DNA from 3 places in the Paenibacillus sp. FSL R5-0623 genome. Region 2 is predicted to be linked to each of the others. Evidence: riboswitches for the same ligand, from Rfam matches in the RefSeq annotation. Region 2 holds a riboswitch; each other region holds the start of a gene.
The links. A riboswitch is a leader RNA that binds a small molecule or an ion and turns the genes downstream of it on or off. The one in region 2 is predicted to bind thiamine pyrophosphate.

Region 1 (6,727 bases), 3.3 Mb from region 2:
AAGCGTCCGCTGCAAAAATGTTTGTTGCATTTTGAACATGGGCCAGAGCTTGCACTTGAACAATTAAAGGAAGAGGCGGGCTTGCCCGAATTCCAGCGACTGATTGATAAATTGCAGCTTGCCCTTGGCAAAATCTCAATACGTGAAGCCTTTGATGATCTTGAGAGCATGATGGCATTTTATTTTGAACAACGCAAGCAGGAGTACAGCAAAATGATTGATGTTAAAGCATCCTGGGGGAGAACCATCGGATTTGCTCCCATGTATGCTCTAATCTTTTTGTACCTGGTCATACCATTGGTCGGTATGAGCTTCCTGCAGATGAACATCTATTATGAACAAATTCAGAAACTGTAGCACAATTCTTCTGTGTGACAGTCTGAAATATATTAATAATTTATAACTTGGGAGGATTTATCATGAACAATGCATCAAGCGCTTTAAAGGTGGCAGCAGGGATATTCTTGACAATCGCTTTGATCACAATTGTAGTTCTGTTGTTTATTTCAGCTCAGGAGGCAACCAAGACGGCCCAGAACAATTTTGCTGATATCCAAACCGAGTTGTCCCAGGCTGCATTTACAGTATATGACGGAACAACTATCAGTGGATCACAGGTAACCAATGCGCTGCGTAAATATGCGGACAAGGATCAGTTCGGTATTCAAGTCATTACAGGTAAAAATAAAGCGGGTCAATGGTACGGTAATCAATTGAATATTTCACAGGATCTCAATAATGCGGACTACGGCTCGGTTATTGCACCTGACGATAAAGTGGGGATTATTAACCAGACCATGAGTGAAAAAGACAATCAATATGTCAATCCAAGTGGTAAATTCAAAGCCATTATCGTAAAAGACCGATCCAACGTGGTAAGAGGGCTGATCTTCCAGCAATCCTGACAGGAGTTGGTTTAACATGTCCCGGAATACCCAGCATCTCATGTTGTTTTGTACGGCGGTTGTCCTGTTTGTGACAGCCTGCCTGTACGGGCAACATAATGTTAAGATTTTATCAGCGGCCTTAAACGACAGAGTTCAGACAACAGCAGGCTTGGAAGGCCGGCTGACAACAACACTGCATACCACCAATCCGTATCAGTATAGTGGTGCGGAAGTGTTACATACCGTGAGACAGATGACAGGCACAGGCATTCCTGTGGAGGTAGATGGAACTTCGTATGTGATCGATCCACTTGTCAGCAAAACAGCGACTATTCCTGTCCAGCTCGATGCCACCTACAGTCCGGAGTTTATACGAAATGAAACTGGAGAACTGCTCAAGATTGTTTTTTGGAAGGAGGCCAGTGTGAATTGATTAATGCCGCATCCAAGCTGCTTGCCGTATTGCTCGCAGTCCTTTTGCTCTATGTGTACCCAGCTGCTGAAACAGCTGATCGGCAGGATGATATAGCACGTATGACGGCTGTTCAGAATGTAACACGTTTTGTTGATGCTGTCCGAACGAAAGGGTATATTTCACCTCGAATGTTGGATGAGTTTGAGGAACAACTGGCCCAGACGGGCAATCTGTATGAGGTGTCGATGGAACATTTGCATAAGAAATATGTACCTCACTATACAGACCCGATGGACCGTAACAGTTTTACCGGAACTTACGAGGTAGTTCAGGATGGATATTATGCAGCTCAGATTCGAGAGCGACTATTCCCATCCTCAGGTGTGATACCGGTTGATGATCCTGGCCGAAGATATACGTTGACCACAGGGGATTTTTTCACCGTGACGCTCCAAAATACAAATCGTACACCTTCCATGCTCATTCGTGAATGGTTGAGTGGTACGGCTCAGGCTTCAGCGGTATTTGTAACATACGGAGGTATGGTTCTCAATGAAGATTACTGAGCTGTCCATTGTATTCGTGCTGATCTTCTTCCCGCTCTTCTGGATCATCTCACTCCATACCCAAGATGCCGAGGAGGCTCAATATCTTGGTCAACGATACAGATCTGCACTTCAAACCGCAGTTATGGATGCAGGTGCTGTGATGCATCAGAATGAGAAACAAAATGATGAAGCAGGTTATGATTCAACCAAGTTTGTTAAAGCGGACAAGGAGCTCGCCTTGTTGACATTTACGCAGACGATGGCTTTGAATATGGGGATTCAGAATGATCCCGCAGCTATTCGAAACATGTTTAATTACATCCCTGCCGTGGTTATTCTGGATTATGATGGCTATTATATGTTGTCCACAGAAACAGAGATGACGGGTAACCTTGAAGATTCTTTCAGGCAAGTATGGAGCCCCAAGAAACCTTATACATATTCAGATTCTAATGGTAACAGTATTAACTTTACACTGGACGACTACGTATATGCCTATGACGCAAACGCAGGGAAATGGATTGAGGGATTTCAAAAAGAACTGGCTTCAACCACACAGATTCCTTTACTTCAGAATACCAGCGTATTTGAGCAAGTTAGAAGAAGTCGGATTGTGACTGCTGTGCAGGATGATCTGGCTGATGTGATTAACCGCCATAATGAGTTTGCCAGAAAGAACGGTATTTCCTATACGTTTACGATGCCCCTGATTGCGCAGGAAGATTGGTACAACTCCATTAACGATACAGGGATTATGGCCTTTATCCAAGGTATAGGTGTGGGTGACCAGAAAATCAACAATTACGCAATTGGTGGAGGCAGACTTGTGAAGAAAACGGCCATCGTAGGTGGGGTAGATCCTTTAACGGGTATCAAGTACTACTATCCCTCCACATGTGGTAATGGTTACCGTGCTGAAGAGGTGTTCACAGACGCAAGACAAGCAGCTGCACAAGGCTATTTCGAATATAAATGCTCTAATCGGTAGGGTAGCCTGTATGACAAAATCATGGAAGAGGTTCCTGAGCTGTTTACATTACTTTCAGAAAAGACGGGACTTGTGCTAGAATAGGGTTTCGGAACAATCACAAAAGTAATGTCTAATAGATAGGAGCTACCTCATCTTATGAGTTTATTGTCAGTAGAGAACGTGAGTCACAATTTTGGAGATCGCACGTTATTTAAAAATGTATCGTTTCGTTTACTTGCCGGAGAGCGCGTAGGACTTGTTGGTGCCAATGGTGTGGGTAAATCCACATTAATGAACATCCTTACCGGTAAATTGCTTAAAGATAGTGGAAAAGTGGAATGGACACCTAAGGTCCGTTATGGATATCTGGATCAGCACACGAAGCTTACCCCAGGCAAAACCATTCGTGACGTGCTTAAGGATGCATTCCTTCCGTTGCTTGAATTGGAAAAAGAAATGATGAATATTACGGACCAGATGGCAGATGCAGATCCAGATAAGCTGGAGCAGTTGCTGGAAGAGATGGGCGATATTCAGGAACAACTGGAACAGGGCGACTTTTATCTGATTGACGTAAAAGTGGAAGAGATGGCCAATGGTCTTGGTTTGTCCGCAATTGGTCTTGATCGAGATGTCGCAGCTCTAAGTGGTGGACAACGTACCAAGGTGCTTCTTGCCAAACTTCTGCTCGAGAAACCTACAGCTCTTTTGCTGGATGAGCCGACCAACTATCTGGACGTAGAGCATATTGAATGGCTGTCACGTTACCTGAAGGACTACCCGCACGCGTTTCTCTTAATCTCCCATGACACCGAATTCATGAATGAAGTCGTAAATGTCATTTATCATTTGGAATTTGCCAAATTAACGAGATATGCAGCGAACTATAACAAGTTCCTTGAGATGGCTGATATGAATAAAGCCCAGCATATTGATGCATACGAGAAGCAGCAAGAGTACATCAAGAAGCAGGAAGACTTCATTCAGCGTAACAAGGCACGTGCTTCAACTTCAGGTCGAGCAAAGAGCCGGGAGAAGCAGCTGGACAGAATTGAACGTATTGATCGCCCAGATGAAGCGGCCAAACCAACGTTCAAATTCAAGGATGCCCGTGCGAGCAGCAAAACGGTCTTTGAGGGTATTGATTTTGAAATTGGATATACGTATCCTTTGCTGCCCAAAATGACGATGACAATTGAACGTGGTGAGAAAATTGCCATCGTAGGTTGTAATGGTGTGGGTAAATCGACGCTATTAAAAACCATCCTGGGAAAAATATCTCCACTTAGTGGAAAGACTTTCTTGGGAGATTATCTGGAAACGGCCTATTTTGAGCAGGAAGTTCGTGCTGGGAATATCACGCCGATTGAGGATGTCTGGAATGAGTTTTCACATTTGACCCAGAATGAGGTCCGGGGTCATCTCGCTCGCTGCGGGTTGAAAAATGAGCACATTACTCGTCCGCTTAACATGCTGAGTGGTGGAGAACAAGCCAAGGTTCGTTTATGCAAACTCTTGATGCGTGAAAGCAACTGGATTTTATTCGATGAGCCGACAAACCATCTGGATGTCACAGCCAAAGCGGAGTTGCAGCGTGCCTTGCAAGAATTCAAGGGAACGGTGTTACTGGTATCTCATGAACCTGATTTCTACGAGGGTTGGGTCACCAAAACATGGAATGTCGAAGAATGGTCTGAGAAAAACTAGGGCGATTTAAGACAATGTTTAACAGAAATGACGGTGACAAAAAAATCCGTCTATGGTAACATAGGCTACAACTTCATATGAACACTAGGGGGGCCGCACGATGCGGCTGAGATGGAAGAATGCGATTCTGGACCCTTTGCACCTGATCTGGATCATACCAGCGTAGGGAAGTGGCGAGCGCGTTTCAGTGAATGACGTGAGCAAACGGCAATTCAAAGAATTTCAACCGTCTGCTTAACGAATTGAAACATGCAGTTGCGTGTATAACGTTATGGCTATAGGGTCTATAGCTTTATTGCACGAAATGAACTGTATGTATCAGTCAGTCATCTGGTCCTATAATTAATACGCAGCCACTCCCCTACGGGAGTGGCTTTTTTGTGTTTTCATAGCATTCACGCATGGAAGGAGATGAACAGTACGGTATTTTCTCATGAACATGTACACGGATCATTTGAACTGCATGTTGTATCTACGGGTGCAGGGGATCAAGCATCTTTTGTAAAAGCTGCAAAGGACGTTTGGCCATGGGTGGACTATATTCACATACGAGAAAAACAACTCACATGGCAAGACAAGATCGGTTGGGCTGAAAGTCTGCTTAGCATTGGCGTTCCATCTTGTCGCATTGTTATAAATGGTTCAGAGCTGCCACCACAGAATGACATCTATGGCGGTGTACATTGGGGGCAAGATGCGATACGTAACTATAACCCAGCTGTTATAAGCAATGTGCAGCGACTTCGTCTGGGTGTATCTGTTCATTCAATCGATGAGGCAAAAATCGCTGAAGAACGGGGAGCCGATTACCTTTTCTTCGGGCATGTCTACTCAACCAACAGTAAGCCTGATCTTGAACCAAGAGGATTATATGCTCTGGCTGAAGTGTGCTCTGGTGTCTCCATTCCTGTCATGGCGATTGGGGGCATCGAACCGGGAAACATTCACGCTATTCGTTCTGCAGGCGCACAGGGAGTCGCTGTGATCTCGAATGTGTGGGCGAGCGATTCCCCGGATCGGGCGGCTGCATTATTAAGGCAGGCTATCGTTGGTACAGAAAGTTTGAGCCGCTGAATCAAGGAGATGAGCTGATGAAGAAGATCATTACTGATAGACCGGATAAGATTCATGCAGAAACGATTATTGTAGGCGGAGGCGTTGTTGGATGTGCCATCGCATATGAGCTTGCTTCCCGTGGACAGGATGTGCTGTTGCTGGAGCGTTCGGCGATTGCAGGAGGCACTTCTTGCGCAGCAGCTGGAATGCTGGCGGCCGACAGTGAGGATTTTGCTCATCCTTTGATGGCTAAGCTTGCCAGGCAGAGTAGACAGTTACTTACCGAGCAACAAGTGCTAATGGCTACACTCAGTGAGGTAGAGACTGGTCTGCAACGCCAGGGATTCCTAACTCCTTTTCGTTCATACAGTGAATTAAGTAGTTATAAGGACAATCGGAAGTCTGCGTTGTCTAGTTCTGCTGATGAGATGTGGTGGGATCGTTCCGTTGTGCAACAGGAGGCATCATGGCTTAACAGAGATACGTATGGAGCCTATTACAGACCTCACGAGAGTGAGATTCTCCCAGTCCACCTAACGAAGGCGTACGCCGAATCCGCTCAAGCAATAGGAGCACGGGTAATGGAGGACATACAGGATATACGTGTGCAAGCAAACGAACACGGTGTGCAGGGAATCACCACATCGATCGGTGAGATGAGATGCAAACATGTCATTATAGCGGCTGGATTACAGAGTGAAGAGTTGATGAGACATGTGAATCTGAGCTTGCCTGTGTGGTCGGTAAAAGGTGAAATAGCCGCCGTTCAGTTCTCAGATGAACATGCAGGGTACAGACCTGATAGAACGGTGTATGCAGAGGATATCTATATTGTTCCCAAAGCCAATGGCGAAGTTTGGCTCGGTGCAACCAGTCTGCCAGGCAGAACGGATTTGAACGTTTCTGTACAGGGTGTTCAGAAGCTGCTAACAGCGGCTACCCACTGGGTGCCTGGGATGAAAGAAGCACAATTTATACGAGCGTGGGCAGGCGTAAGACCGGGAACTCCCGATGGACTGCCTTATATAGGTGCTTGCAAGAGTATACCCGGGTTGTTCGCCGCCTTTGGACATTACCGCAACGGTATCTTGCTTAGTGCGATAACAGGCAGGCTTATCGCTGAGTTGCTCGCTGGCAAAAGCTC
Region 2 (6,727 bases):
GGTATCCAGACTCACCGAACTGCCGACCCTCATACCATCGTACTCAAGAAACATTCCTGGTATCTGTATGCTTTTTGCCACGAGCGGAATCAATTTCGCATGTTCAAGCTTGTGCGTATGCAAGATGTCACGCTTGCTAATGAGCACTTCAAGCGTAAAGTCATCAACCCACAGGACAGACCCTGGCAACAGGAATGGAGCCATCCGGACAATCAAGCTAGGTTAACCTTGAAATTCCATGCTCGCGTCCGTCATATTGCGGAAGAATGGTTTGGGATCGAGAACGTCATGCCTGATGGGACTGGGTATTATATTAGCCAAGTTGCTTTTCCCGAGGATAACTGGTTATATGGGTTCATTCTGGGCTTCGGCGCGGACATTGAAGTATTGGAACCGCAGCATATTCGAGACGAGATCTGCCGCATCGCGGAGCAAATTGTACAAAATTATATCCCCCCGACTCAAACCTGACAGACAGCTGTCCAGTTCCTCCCCGTATACTTCAGATATATTCAATGTGTACATATACAAGGAGGAACCAATCATGAACGTTACTGTATGTCAAAGCTGCGGCATGCCGCTCACAGCACCTGCCCACTTCGGAACGGAAGCAGATGGAAGCACAACCCGTGAGTACTGTATTTATTGTTACAAAGAGGGTAAGTTCGAGCAGCCCGGTATTTCACTCGAAGGCATGACGGAGATGTGCACTGCCATTCTGAAGGACGAGGGCATGGATGAGGAATCCGCTCGTTCGATGCTGCGTAACCAGCTTCCTTTTTTGAAGCGTTGGCGCACGAATACAACGGATCAACATGCAGAATCTCTCGCTGAAAACTCTACTGCTTCTGCTAATCCTGGTCAGGCAACAACAGATCATTCGTTCTCTGCCCAGCCCGTTCGTTATGTCACGCTCCCAGGCAAACGTCTTGCCGGCGTATCCGCCCGCACAACCAACGCCATTGAGATCAGTGGCAAAGGCTGTATTCAGGGACTCTGGAACAATTATTTTGCCTCAGAGCACCTCCCTGCACCTGAAGTTGTTCGCTATGGCTGTTACACGGATTACACCGATGGCATAACCGGAGAATACACCATACTGGTAGGGCATGAGGTCAGTCCGAACGAATCATTGCCTGAAGGATTGGATGACATTCTACTCCCTCCTGCAACTTACGCCGTATTCACTTCCAGAAAAGGACCGATGGCAGAGGTTGTTGGCGAAGCTTGGGGAGCCGTGTGGGCATGGGACAAACAAAGCGATCGTACGTTCACCGGGGATTTTGAATTGTATGATGAACGCAGCCTGAATCCCGAAAGTGTACAAGTAGATATATACATCGCTGTTCATCAAAATAGATAAAACCAACACAATGCCACCTCAGACAGGATCAAAGTTTCCTCGCATCCTTCTTCATATTACGCAAGCTGCCGGGTTCGCTCGGCAGTTTTTTGTTATATCCGGAACTACGTAACCACCTAAACAACCCGACCATGGTACCAAGTTAGTTAGCATGCTTTGCATCATTTAACCAGATAATATGCCTCATATGTCGGTACCATTGACTTCCTTAGAATTGGGACTATTCACATAACAACCGATTCGATCCTCCCATATCAAACCTCTCATATCAGGTTCTTTACTCCTGAATTTCCCTAAAACCGTTTACATCTCCTTAAAACCGGGTAAAATCACTACAATCCAATTGGATTTATATTCTAAAGTCATTTATTTCGTCTAACAAGTCATATGTACCTATATGTGCACCTGGCAACATAACCAGTCGAAATACATAATTTTAAAAAAATGCATTAAAGGAGGAACCAAGATGATCCGCATGCCTATTCAGCAAATGATCCCGTACCACCACCAATATCCGCGCAACACGGCGACCACTGCTCCTAAAAAGGAGAATGAGAACACTCAAGGTCTATCCTTTCATGAAATTCTGCAGCAAAAAATGGCGAAGAAGAGCGCTTCTCCTTCCCTTCGATAAAATGGACACCAGAACCAATTAGTACGGTTATCAACCGTCTTTCCGCAGTTTGGCGGAAGGGCGGTTATTGGCGTTGAGTAACAAACAACTGTACAGTCCTCAGGTGTGTTTCTATAATGGTTTAAATATCTACAAGATCCATGACATATACGAACTGTAAAAGGGGACTTAGCACATGATCACCATTGGTTGTTTTCACGCTCATTATTCCAACATCGCCTTAATCGAAGAAACGCTTGCTCCTTATGAAGTTGAATTGGTCCATTACGTCGATCCAGGTCTGGATCGTCTTAAACATGACGCTGACTTTAACGAGGTCGTCATTCACGAGAAAGTAGCCCAGACGCTCCAATGGATCGCCGAATGTCATGCCGATGCCATTCTGGTCACGTGTACCCTCTTTGCGACAGTACTGGAGCAGGAAGCGACACAGGTCCCTGTGCCTGTGATCGGCATAGATGATCCGTTATTGCAGGAGATACGGCGAGTACCAGGAGATTACATAATCGCATTCACCAACCCGGCAACGATTGAAGGAACGATGGCACGGGTGAATCAGGCATTACAGCAAGAGGATGAGAATGTGCAACTACACGTTGCCAAGACATCTCAGACAGATGCCGTGTGCATCCCTGGGACATTTGAGTTGATTATGCGTGGAGATCAGCAAGGGTATCTCGAAGCGGTACGTGAAGGCTTACAGCAGATTGCTAAGCGGCATCCGGGTAAAACGGTAGTGGCAGCCCAACTCTCTATGGCTCCAGCAGCTGCACAGGTTACAATAGATCGCGGTATTCCGATCCATAGTCCGTTGGCATTGCTTGCGGCATATTTGGAGAAGAATTTGGGTGTGGCTCGATAGTAGTAGCGGATTTGAAGTGAAATATTACAATCACTAAAAACATGTGAAAACTACTATATTGACTTCTTTTGCAAAATAAAAATGCTCTCGAACAAGAGCATTTCAAATGGTATAATCACTTTGTACAGCCAATTTGTGGTGGGAAATAGGTTTGCCTCCAGTGGGAGGTGATCCTATGAACTTCTCTTTTAACGACGTAATCGTGTTCGCGATGTTAATTATTGCGCTCCTGACATACATCGATCGTAAAAAGAAGTGACCCGCCACAGGTTGACGGCCTGACGGGTCACTTCATCTGAACTTGCTGCACTCGGAGGAATACCCACCGCAAATGCTGTGCAGGAGTAGCCATTGGCCTGGCTACTCTTATTGGTGTTTACCTACATTCATTTTATTAAACATCTGCTAGACAATCAACCATAATGCTGATAAAAAGTATCAGGAAGCTGATCAATAAGATGAAAAAGACGACATGATAGCAGTATTCTCACCTGCAAATGATGTCAGACTGCCCAGCTTGCGCTGTATCGGCGCCTAGGAACGTGTCCGATATTCCTCGGCCTTTTCCTGCATCCCGGCAGCTACAGCCTCATTCTCGGACAATCCTTTATCCGCGGCAAAGGCCCGAATGTCCTGCGTGATGCGCATGCTACAGAACTTCGGTCCGCACATCGAGCAGAAATGAGCTTCTTTGGCCCCTTCTGCTGGCAGCGTCTCATCATGGTAGGACAGCGCACGTTCAGGGTCCAGTGACAGGTTAAACTGGTCACGCCAACGGAACTCGAAACGTGCCTTGGACAATGCATCATCGCGGCGTTGAGCACGCGGATGGCCTTTCGCCAGATCGGCAGCGTGGGCCGCGATCTTGTAGGCGATGACGCCTTCCCGCACATCATCCTTGTTGGGCAGGCCCAAATGTTCTTTTGGCGTAACATAACAGAGCATGGACGTGCCGAACCAGCCAATCATGGCCGCACCAATGGCGGATGTGATGTGATCGTATCCCGGGGCAATGTCGGTCGTCAGCGGCCCCAGCGTATAGAACGGTGCCTCTTTACATATCTCCATCTGCATATCCACATTCTCCTTGATCTTGTGCATCGGCACATGCCCCGGACCTTCGATCATCACCTGCACATCATGCTTCCACGCAATCTGCGTCAGTTCCCCCAGCGTAGCCAGTTCCGCCATCTGAGCTTCGTCATTGGCATCGTAGATACTACCTGGACGGAGTCCATCTCCCAGCGAAAACGCCACATCATACCTTTTCATAATCTCGCAGATTTCTTCAAAATGAGTGTACAAAAAATTCTCCTGATGATGCGCAAGGCACCATGCTGCCATAATGGACCCACCGCGAGACACAATGCCTGTCATCCGCTTGGCCGTCATCGGGATATAACGCAGCAGTACACCTGCATGAATCGTAAAGTAGTCCACACCCTGCTCTGCCTGCTCAATGAGTGTGTCACGGTATAACTCCCAGGTCAGCGCTTCCGCTTCGCCATTCACCTTCTCCAGCGCCTGATACAGCGGCACCGTACCAATCGGCACAGGTGAATTGCGGATAATCCATTCCCGGGTGGTATGAATGTTTTTGCCTGTGGACAGATCCATTACGGTATCCGATCCCCAGCGTACCGCCCAGGTCATCTTCTCAACCTCTTCCTCGATGGAAGAAGATACAGCAGAGTTGCCAATGTTGGCATTGATCTTCACATGAAAATGGCGACCGATCAACATCGGCTCACTCTCCGGGTGATTGATGTTAGACGGCAGGATGGCCCGTCCACTCGCCAGCTCCTGCCTTACAAATTCCGGCTCCACACCTTCACGAATGGCAGCGAATTCCATCTCTGCCGTAATGACTCCCTGTCTCGCGTAGTGCATCTGGGTCACACAGCGTCCTGGCTGTGCCCGCAAGGGTTTGCCACGTAATCCGGGATACTCTTCGGCACCGGCTCTCTTCCCTCCGGGCTTCAGTCCGTTATCCTCCGGTTTAACCGTACGGCCCTGGTAAGCCTCGACATCGCCACGCTCTGTGATCCAGAGGGTACGCAGGGCTGGCAGACCTGCACGGATATCGGCGTGAAATCCGGGATCGGTCATAGGGCCGCTCGTATCGTAGACACGCAGCGGTTCGTTATGCTCCACCCCTTGGGGAGTATTCGTGTCATGAAGGGCTATCTCACGTTCCGGTACTGCAATGTCCGGCCGTGAGCCCTGAATGTAGACTTTGCGGCTGCCCGGAAAGGGCTGAACCCGTCCGGCCGCGCTTGTTTCCTTTTCCACCTGCTGACCGTTATGTTGCTGTTCCATCGCTTGTTGTCCCGTTTGATTTTCTGTACTCATGTCACTTGTCTCCTCCTCATTGTTCGTTCGCTTGTTTTTGGGTTGGCATCATCATTAGCTCGCTTACGTACCTGTCCCAAATCATGCGCAATGCAGAGAAGAAAGAGCGATCCTACACCAGACCAGGGGAGACATTATTTATGTACAGTTCACAACAGACCGAAGGCTGCCGCAGATCATGGATCTATGGTGACTTCCCTCCTCATCCAAGCCCACTTTCGCAGGTTATTGAAAAAGAAGCCCATAGAATCCTCGCTATATCGCCTGTTCACTGTATATAAAAAAGCCGGTCCCCGAAGGAACCGACTTTTAATGTCCATCACCAATAATGCACCTTTATGCAGCTCCTTAACGGAGCCCTACAAGGGTCACATCATGTGGTGGTTGTGGTCATATCGCCGATTACTTCCCTACGCTGGTATGATCCAGATCAGGTGCAAAGGGTCCGGAATCTCATGCGATTCCGTCTCAGTCCGGACAATTCGGACTCCCCCAGTAACGTTAACAAGTTGCGGCATACACATGCCGCAGTTCATATTCAATGAAGCTGGCCCCGATGGGCCGTCCATTACAGAGTAGCGCAACCGGAACATAAAAACAACCTTTATATTCCAGATTACTAACTTAATTGGTGACAGACCTTACATCGACATCAGGATAACATGAGCCCCATCTGCGTAGCAGCTTCCTTTAGCACAGGTGCGTATTCGTGCAAAGTCTCTTGCGAGAGTCGACTGACAGGCCCTGAGACCGAGAGGGCAGCTGCAATATTGCCTCTGCGATCCATAATCGGTACCGATACCGCGGCAGCTCCCGGCTCACGTTCCTCATAACTCGTCGCATATCCGTTATCCCGAATGTCTACCATTTGCGCCAAATACACCGCTGGATCGATAAATACCGGCCATTCAGGACCATTCATCAATTCTTCACGATCCTCGTCCGTGGCAAACGCCATCAAAACTTTGCTGGAAGCGCCCACAGACAGCGGGAGTCTAACACCAACGGGAGCAACTCGGCGAATCGCCTGATCACTTTGCACAGCCTGAATCCGAATCCGTTCACTGCCATCACGCAGGTACAGACTCACGGTCTCCCCCAATCGATCCCTCAGTCGCTCCATCGCAGGCAGCAGCAGAATAGCGGGATCATCACTGCGGGACATATGAGCTGACAGCTCCCAGATTCGGATGCCAAGGCGGTACTTCTCTGTTGCTGCATCGCGGATTACGAACCCTCGATCCTCCAGCGTAGCCATCAAACGGTGCACTGTACTTTTGTGCAGGCCGATCTGGCTGGCGATTTCGGTGAGTCCCAGATCACTTCGTGTGGTAAAACATAATAATATATCCAGCGCCCGTTCCACAGCCCGGACGGTTAACTTGCGATCTTCCATGGCATAATGCCCTCCTCATGTTTCATCACATGAAACTTGGTTACATAAATTATATGAGAAACGGTCTCATCTGTAAACCAAAAAGAGCCAAAATCGAAATAAGCCAACATGTAAATTTTT
Region 3 (6,727 bases), 230 kb from region 2:
AGCAGCAACTGATCATCAATGACCAGATAACTTCCCTGATTCGTTGGATACTTTAGAGTGGCAATCGTATCTTTGGCATTCCAGCGCGTCTCCCCCGTATCATAATTCAAAGCCGCGGGGTACCCGTTCTTAATCACATACAACTGATCCTCTTCCACCAGCCCTCGTTCAATCTTGCCCTGGAGCGTCCAGCGTGTTTTGCCTGTCTTGGCATCGTACAGCGTGGTTGTAAAATCTGAGTACTCTCCGTAATCATCGCCGTTTTTGTTCTCACGGATCAACAGCATGCCATCGTTCAGCACCTCAAATCTCTGTCCTACCCGAGCAGGAAATTGCGCGAGCTTTTTCCCCGTGTTCAGATCAAGCAGCAGCCACTGATTATCTAGTGATAGCCATCTTTCAGCACTCGTGGTTGCAAATGGATCAAGACGCTCGATTCCATCAAAATATGGATTATTCACAAATTGTTCTATGGTGGATCGTTTGGCCTTCAAGCTCCATACGGTTCGCCCTGATTGCGGATCGGCTGCAATCAGCTTATTCTTTTCCCAATACAACACATAAGGGTCATCTGCACTCTTATTCAATAATTCATATCCCGTAGCCAGTTTTCGCGTCCACAATGTTTTTCCGTTTGCACTGTCCAGAACCGTCAACCAACTGTTGCTTGAGCTCTCAACAACCGGCCTATCCACAATCACAACGTTCTTCGCAGCGGTGATGCCATTTAGTCTAAAATTTTGCTTAGGGGTGTACGTCCACGTGACCTTTCCGTTCTTCAAGTTCAGATGACGAATACGATCCACGTATTTTTTCTTATCAGGGTCATAATCGGTGTAGATTGTAACGTATTGGCGTGCTGTATCCACCTCTGCCTGCTGTCTTCCAAAGCCTCCATTGATCCCCCATAATCTTTGGCCCGAATGTCGGTCAAGAGCATATATGGAGCCTTCGTAGTAATCCCCACTAAACCCACCGTCATCCCCTTTCATCAGGAGAACATCATCTGTAGCTGCTTGCAAAAAAGTGTAGTTAATATCCCCCTGGTTGGTCCATACCGGTTTCCAAGGGATTGTCGTTGGCAGTGTTGTGCCATAGATTTTTGTTGTGAACCCATATTCATCCGTCCGACTGATGTTCCAATCGGAAACAACAGCATTTCGATTATCCTGTGCTAAATTCCAGCGTGTTCTGACCAGTCTGCCATTCTTGTTGAATGTGACCAAAAATTGCCCATCTTCCCGCTCATATCTCCAGGTCTGTCCAATACTCATTGAATCACCCGTGTAATTTAGATTGCTTGAACTCTCTTTCCAATCCGGCTCGCCTAACCACCCAGCCACTTGTTTGGAGGTGGTTGCCTTATTCAGCTTAATATCTGTCAGATGGCGTATAACCGAAGTTGGCAGCGATGTATCCTGTTGGAACCAACCATCCGCCACATTCATCCGCTGTTCTATGGCCTGTGCCTTGATCCAGAAGAGTCCTGGCCGATACGTGAAGGATTCTTTATCCCAGACTCGTGGGGCAATGGAGACCCCATACCAGCCTTTCCACTTTGCAACAATAACAGCCTTATCTGTTAGCGATTTCTCATTAGACCAAGTTATAGAACTATCCGGAGCCAGATACAGCTTACTGCCTGATTGGAGCGTGAAGCTTTGGGGAGCTATTTCCGTCATGCTTCTGCTCTCCTTCAGTGCATACCAACTTGGCAACCAAAAGTTTCCATGATCGATTGACTTAAGCTGCACCCACTCGCCACGAACCGAGGCCAACGTATACTTTTCGTTTTTTGTTGTATAGTATTCAATCCCCAGCTGGTCAGCAGCCACACTGCCGTCCCTTCTGTTTTTGAACAGAGGGATGTCATTCATGAGCGTAACGGGTTCTCCTTGTTTGTAGGCCAACTGTGTTGATAAGACTTGAGAGCTTGCACCCAAGGCTTGTGGCGTTGTAGCCAAAGCTTGTCCTCCTCCAAGCACGACCATTTTGGAATCCAGCAGCATCCATCCCGTCAACAGCGCAGCTGATAATCCAGTCATGGTAATCCATTTGTACCCCGTTCTCTGCCAGTCAGGACCCGTCTTCACTCTCGTTCATCCCCATCCATTAGAAGTTATTTCCAATAGAGACGCAGTAAAAAGGAAAAAGTTAGCGTTTTCATCAATATATTTCTATCTATCTCCCAATATTACCTTACATCCACCATCGTAGCATGATAAGGAAAGGTAACCCCGATGTAATAAGCAGCTGTTAAGGTGAGCATATAATAAAATACAAACCACAGATCAGCTCGCGAATAGCCAATCTGAATGTAATACGTTCGGCTCGCGCCATCCGTAAATCCTTTCGCTTCCATCGCAACCGCCATTCGCTGTGCACGGCGAATGCTCTGTGCCAGCAGCGGAATAGCGTAACGCTTGAGTGTTCCATACACGTTCCAGCGAGAGCCACGTTGCTGTGTTCCACGAATACGAATAGCGTAACGGAGCGTCTGGAATTCATCCAGCATAATCGGGATCATGCGCATCGCGGCCAGAAAGCTATAGGCATATTTTGCGGGAAGCCGCCACTGCTGCATCAGGGAATAAAACAGCCGTACTGGCTTGGTCGTAAGACCAAAGAGTAACCCAGCCGCGGCCATAGTGAGCGAGCGAAAACCCAAGTGTAGACCGCGATAGAAACTCTCTTCGGTTATGTGGATCAATCCCCACTTATACCATGTGGTCTCGCCCTTACCAAACATCATCATGCCTGTGGACGTGGAGATAAAAACCAGAATGAATGGTGATGCATACAGTATCAATCTGTACCACGGATGACCTGTCCAGCACAGTAATAGCATCATCGCCACTGCAACGTTGGCCATTACATTCAGATTGTGAATGAGGATAACGATGACAAACATCATCGTCAGAATGATCATCTTTAATCCCGAATTGACGTTATGAAGCCAGGTTTCACGGTGAGGAAACGACAGTTGCATCAGTTAACCTCCCCTCATCTACCGTCCAGATTCGGGTGCAATATCTTTTTACAATTTCACGATCATGGGTAACCATAACAATAGCTGTTCCCTCTCTCCGCAATTGCTCCAGCTGTGCTAACATGGCAAACGTATTGCGGGCATCCTGTCCAAAAGTAGGTTCATCCAACAGCAGTATTCGCTGCTCTCTCACCAGTGCAGAGGCAACGCTCAAGCGTCGTTTCTGCCCCATCGATAATTGGTAGGGATGGCGCTCGGAGAGGTCTATTAGCCCAAATTGATTCAACATATGATCAGTCCTGACAAGTCTTTCTTCCGTTGAAATCCTGCCCCCCAGCAATGAGAATTCCACTTCTTCCGCAACCGTGTTGGTCACAAATTGAAACTCCGGGTTCTGAAATACAAACGCGATTCGATCTGCAAGCTGCTCCGTTTTGCCAGAAGGCTGACCGTCCACCTCATAATGACCTGTTGTTTTTAGGATATTCATCAGAGATAACAACAATGAACTCTTGCCAGCTCCATTAACTCCGACAATACCAATCCAGTCTCCATGCCATACTTTGGCCTGTTCTACCTGAATGAAGGGTGTTTTCCCACGCCATCCGGTGAACTGCTGCAAGTCCAGTGCAGGCTGATAGGCGGGTGATACAGGTGATAAGGATGAGACGTGAGATATGGGGGATATACCCGGTGTATCGGATAAACCAGACGATTGCTGTGCTTCCAAACTTGAGATGCCTTGGTCCACACACAATTGAAGCTCTCCAGAAGCACTTCTCTCTTCTTCCTTAGCTGCCTGCTCGTGCTCATCCCACACACCCGGATACCAGATTCCATAAGCCTTCAGCTTGCCCCGTTCATGCGTAAATACCTGCTGTGCTGGCCCATCCGCCACGATCTTTCCTTCAGGTGATAACACAATAATTCGGTCGACCATATCCACAATCTCGTTAATTTTGTGTTCAACGATGATGATCGTTTTGTCACTGACGATGCGTTTGACGGTATCCCACACCTGGGAAGTCCCCTCATCATCCAACAGTGCAGTGGGTTCATCCAAAAACAATACCTCCGGGTCCATGGCAAGCATCGAAGCAATCGCGAGACGCTGCTTCATCCCCTGAGACATGGACTGGATCAATACACGATTCTGTTCAAAGGATAATCCCACTTGTTTCAGATAATATTTAATCAGAGCAGGCATCTCTTCACGCGGAATATTTCGGTTTTCCAGCACAAATGCGATCTCTTCATCCGTAAAAGACATACAGAACTGGGTATCCGGATCTTGAAAGACCACTCCTGCTTTGGCGGGAACCTGAATATCATCACATTTCATCGGAATCTCAACCGAACGTGGTATCAGACCGCTCAAAATTTGCAATAACGTCGATTTACCGGAGCCACTCGGGCCAAGCAACAGCACTTTCTCTCCTTGACGCACAGAAAGAGACAAGCCTTGAAATACCAAGGCTTTCTCTCCCGGGAACTTGCATCTTAGATTCGTCACACTTACCGCTTGCGAATTCCCTTCCCCGTTCATCTAATCCAGCGCCTCATAATCCTGTTTGGATACCGGTCTGAGTGAACGTGTTACACCGGTCAGTTCCAATGCTTTGGCGAGATAATAAGCGAACACTCCTGCAATCAAGATGCTTCCGATGAAGCGGAATCCAATAAATAACGTATAATTCCAGGCCGAGAGTGAATCAATATACCCGTACTGGTAATCCAGCAAAAGCGAAGCCGCTGCGGCTCCTATGGCTGCAAGACAGGTGACAAACAGATTGGTTTTGCGATACAAAAATGCTGCGAAGAATATCTCGGCTCCCAATCCTTGCAACAGACCGTATACAAGTGTGGACATGCCCCATTCACTGCCCAAAAAAGCACTTACCGTTGAAGCCGCAACTTCGGCAAGAATAGCCACGCCTGGTTTACGAATGATAACAAAAGCAAACGTGCCCGCCATAAACCACATGCCGTAGATCATCTGCTCCGCATGAACGCCGAATGGTTTCATCAAGTCATATGTAGGTCCCCATATCTTGTAGATCACCCCAAACACCACTGCGATCACGATGGTTACCAGAATATCCGTTAGTTTCAATCGTTTGTTGCTTGCTGTTGCTGCCATGTTCTCTACGTCCTTCCTCTGTTCCCTGTGGGGGTTATAAAAATAAACGAAAAAGCCTCCCCGGTTCCGGGCAGGCCTTACGCACAGTGTACAATCCTCACAATGATGTATTGGATGGATGTCGAAAATACGGAATATCAACCATTCCCTCTCCCCTGGCAGATACACCACCACAGTTCAAAGAGGTCTGTTGTTCATCCACGTTCATTCCCACAATTCACCCTAACATATCGCAAATCTATGTTCTCTACGCTGGCATTACCCAGATCAGATGTACGGTCAGCGGCACAAGGCCACTCTCTCAGCCCAACTTCATTGAGCTCCCGGTTCACTTATTTCATTGCTTCTACTCTACATCAGATGGGTATTTGTGGCAATCCCTAGAAGAATCATCATGCTTCATTTGGGGTAAAAGGGAAGGAGACATGTGATGGTCCACTTTCCATAATATGCAACATTTAGGTTATGTAGTGCGTCTTAAACATTAGAAGGGAGATTGATAGTGATGAAAAAGTACAACTCTGCTTGGCAGCTTAAAACATGGAAAATGGTCCTTGCCGCTTCGATACTCACCGCAGGCACGGCACCTGCCTTGCTCTCATCCACTGTGGCGGAAGCCGCAGCAACCAAACCTAAACCGACAGCTTATATTAACAATGTTCAAGCTCAATATGATGTTGTCATACGGCAGGGTATTACGTACGTGGCATTGACGGAGCTTCAATTCCTCGGCAACTATACGTTTGGTTACAATAACAAAACAAAAGAGATCAGCATTAGCACAGGCAGTGATAAGTATGTTCTTACACCTAACAGCAAAACAATGAAGAAAAACGGTCAGAATGCGACATTATCCTCCGCGCCGATTCTGGTGAATGGTAAAGCGATGCTTCCGCTCCGTGCCATCGGTGAAGCTTTTGGTGCCAAGGTGCAGTGGAACCAGAAGGCCAAGGAAGCCTACATTTACACTACCGATGCTACGATTGTAAAAGAATATAACAGTTCCGATCTGACTGTGGCGCGTGAAGCCGCACTGCATCTGCCACGCTTCTCTGAACTGGGACAAGCACGTCTGGACATTCGCAACCCTTTGGGTCCGGTGGATTCATCCATTGAATACATTTTTGAACAAGGAAAAAAAGATCGTTTCTTCGTTGTTGAGGATAACGATCTGATCAGTTATTACATCCTTAAAAATGGAAGTGCCCTGCTACAATGGCAGGCCAACATCAGCAAAAATGCCGGAACCATCGGTGACCTGTTCTTTATTAAAACCAAAGCCGTTGCTGAAGCAGGGACTCGTCCTTCCGTAGCAGGTCAAACACTCGTATCATTCAAGTACTCTCGCATGCTTGAAGAAACCTCTTACGAGATCATGAACAAGTTGGGCTCCATTGATACCGGTTCTGTTGTCCCCGAGAAAGGCAAAGTCATCGTTGAAGTTCCGGGAGAGAAATAATTTGAGCATCCTCTATAAAACATTGCTCAGCAGAACTATACTATGACATCTGCATTACAAAAGAGCGTCCCTCAAAGTCAGTGTGGCAATGACCTTGAGACGCTCTTTTTGGCGTTATATTCCAAATTACTTCCAGTCA

Region 1: it holds a riboswitch for thiamine pyrophosphate, as region 2 does, so the genes downstream of both, MKY92_RS17680 (thiamine phosphate synthase) here and thiC (phosphomethylpyrimidine synthase ThiC) in region 2, are expected to answer to the same signal.
Region 3: it holds a riboswitch for thiamine pyrophosphate, as region 2 does, so the genes downstream of both, MKY92_RS04390 (ECF transporter S component) here and thiC (phosphomethylpyrimidine synthase ThiC) in region 2, are expected to answer to the same signal.

What each region holds. Positions count from the first base shown of each region.
Region 1 covers NZ_CP150233.1:4,039,897-4,046,623, reverse strand. Annotated here, with positions in the region: gene MKY92_RS17710 (hypothetical protein) at 1-357, shown strand, start outside; gene MKY92_RS17705 (hypothetical protein) at 420-905, shown strand; gene MKY92_RS17700 (hypothetical protein) at 922-1,320, shown strand; gene MKY92_RS17695 (hypothetical protein) at 1,317-1,868, shown strand; gene MKY92_RS17690 (hypothetical protein) at 1,855-2,838, shown strand; gene MKY92_RS17685 (ABC-F family ATP-binding cassette domain-containing protein) at 2,977-4,527, shown strand; TPP riboswitch at 4,604-4,713, shown strand; gene MKY92_RS17680 (thiamine phosphate synthase) at 4,906-5,601, shown strand; gene thiO (glycine oxidase ThiO) at 5,619-6,727, shown strand, end outside.
Region 2 covers NZ_CP150233.1:719,613-726,339, reverse strand. Annotated here, with positions in the region: gene MKY92_RS03445 (YafY family protein) at 1-471, shown strand, start outside; gene MKY92_RS03440 (zinc ribbon domain-containing protein) at 545-1,363, shown strand; gene MKY92_RS03435 (hypothetical protein) at 1,830-1,997, shown strand; gene MKY92_RS03430 (hypothetical protein) at 2,173-2,859, shown strand; gene thiC (phosphomethylpyrimidine synthase ThiC) at 3,394-5,211, opposite strand; TPP riboswitch at 5,602-5,715, opposite strand; gene MKY92_RS03420 (IclR family transcriptional regulator) at 5,864-6,607, opposite strand.
Region 3 covers NZ_CP150233.1:945,623-952,349, reverse strand. Annotated here, with positions in the region: gene MKY92_RS04405 (PQQ-binding-like beta-propeller repeat protein) at 1-2,093, opposite strand, end outside; gene MKY92_RS04400 (energy-coupling factor transporter transmembrane component T) at 2,195-2,989, opposite strand; gene MKY92_RS04395 (ABC transporter ATP-binding protein) at 2,964-4,535, opposite strand; gene MKY92_RS04390 (ECF transporter S component) at 4,536-5,129, opposite strand; TPP riboswitch at 5,357-5,467, opposite strand; gene MKY92_RS04385 (copper amine oxidase N-terminal domain-containing protein) at 5,635-6,588, shown strand.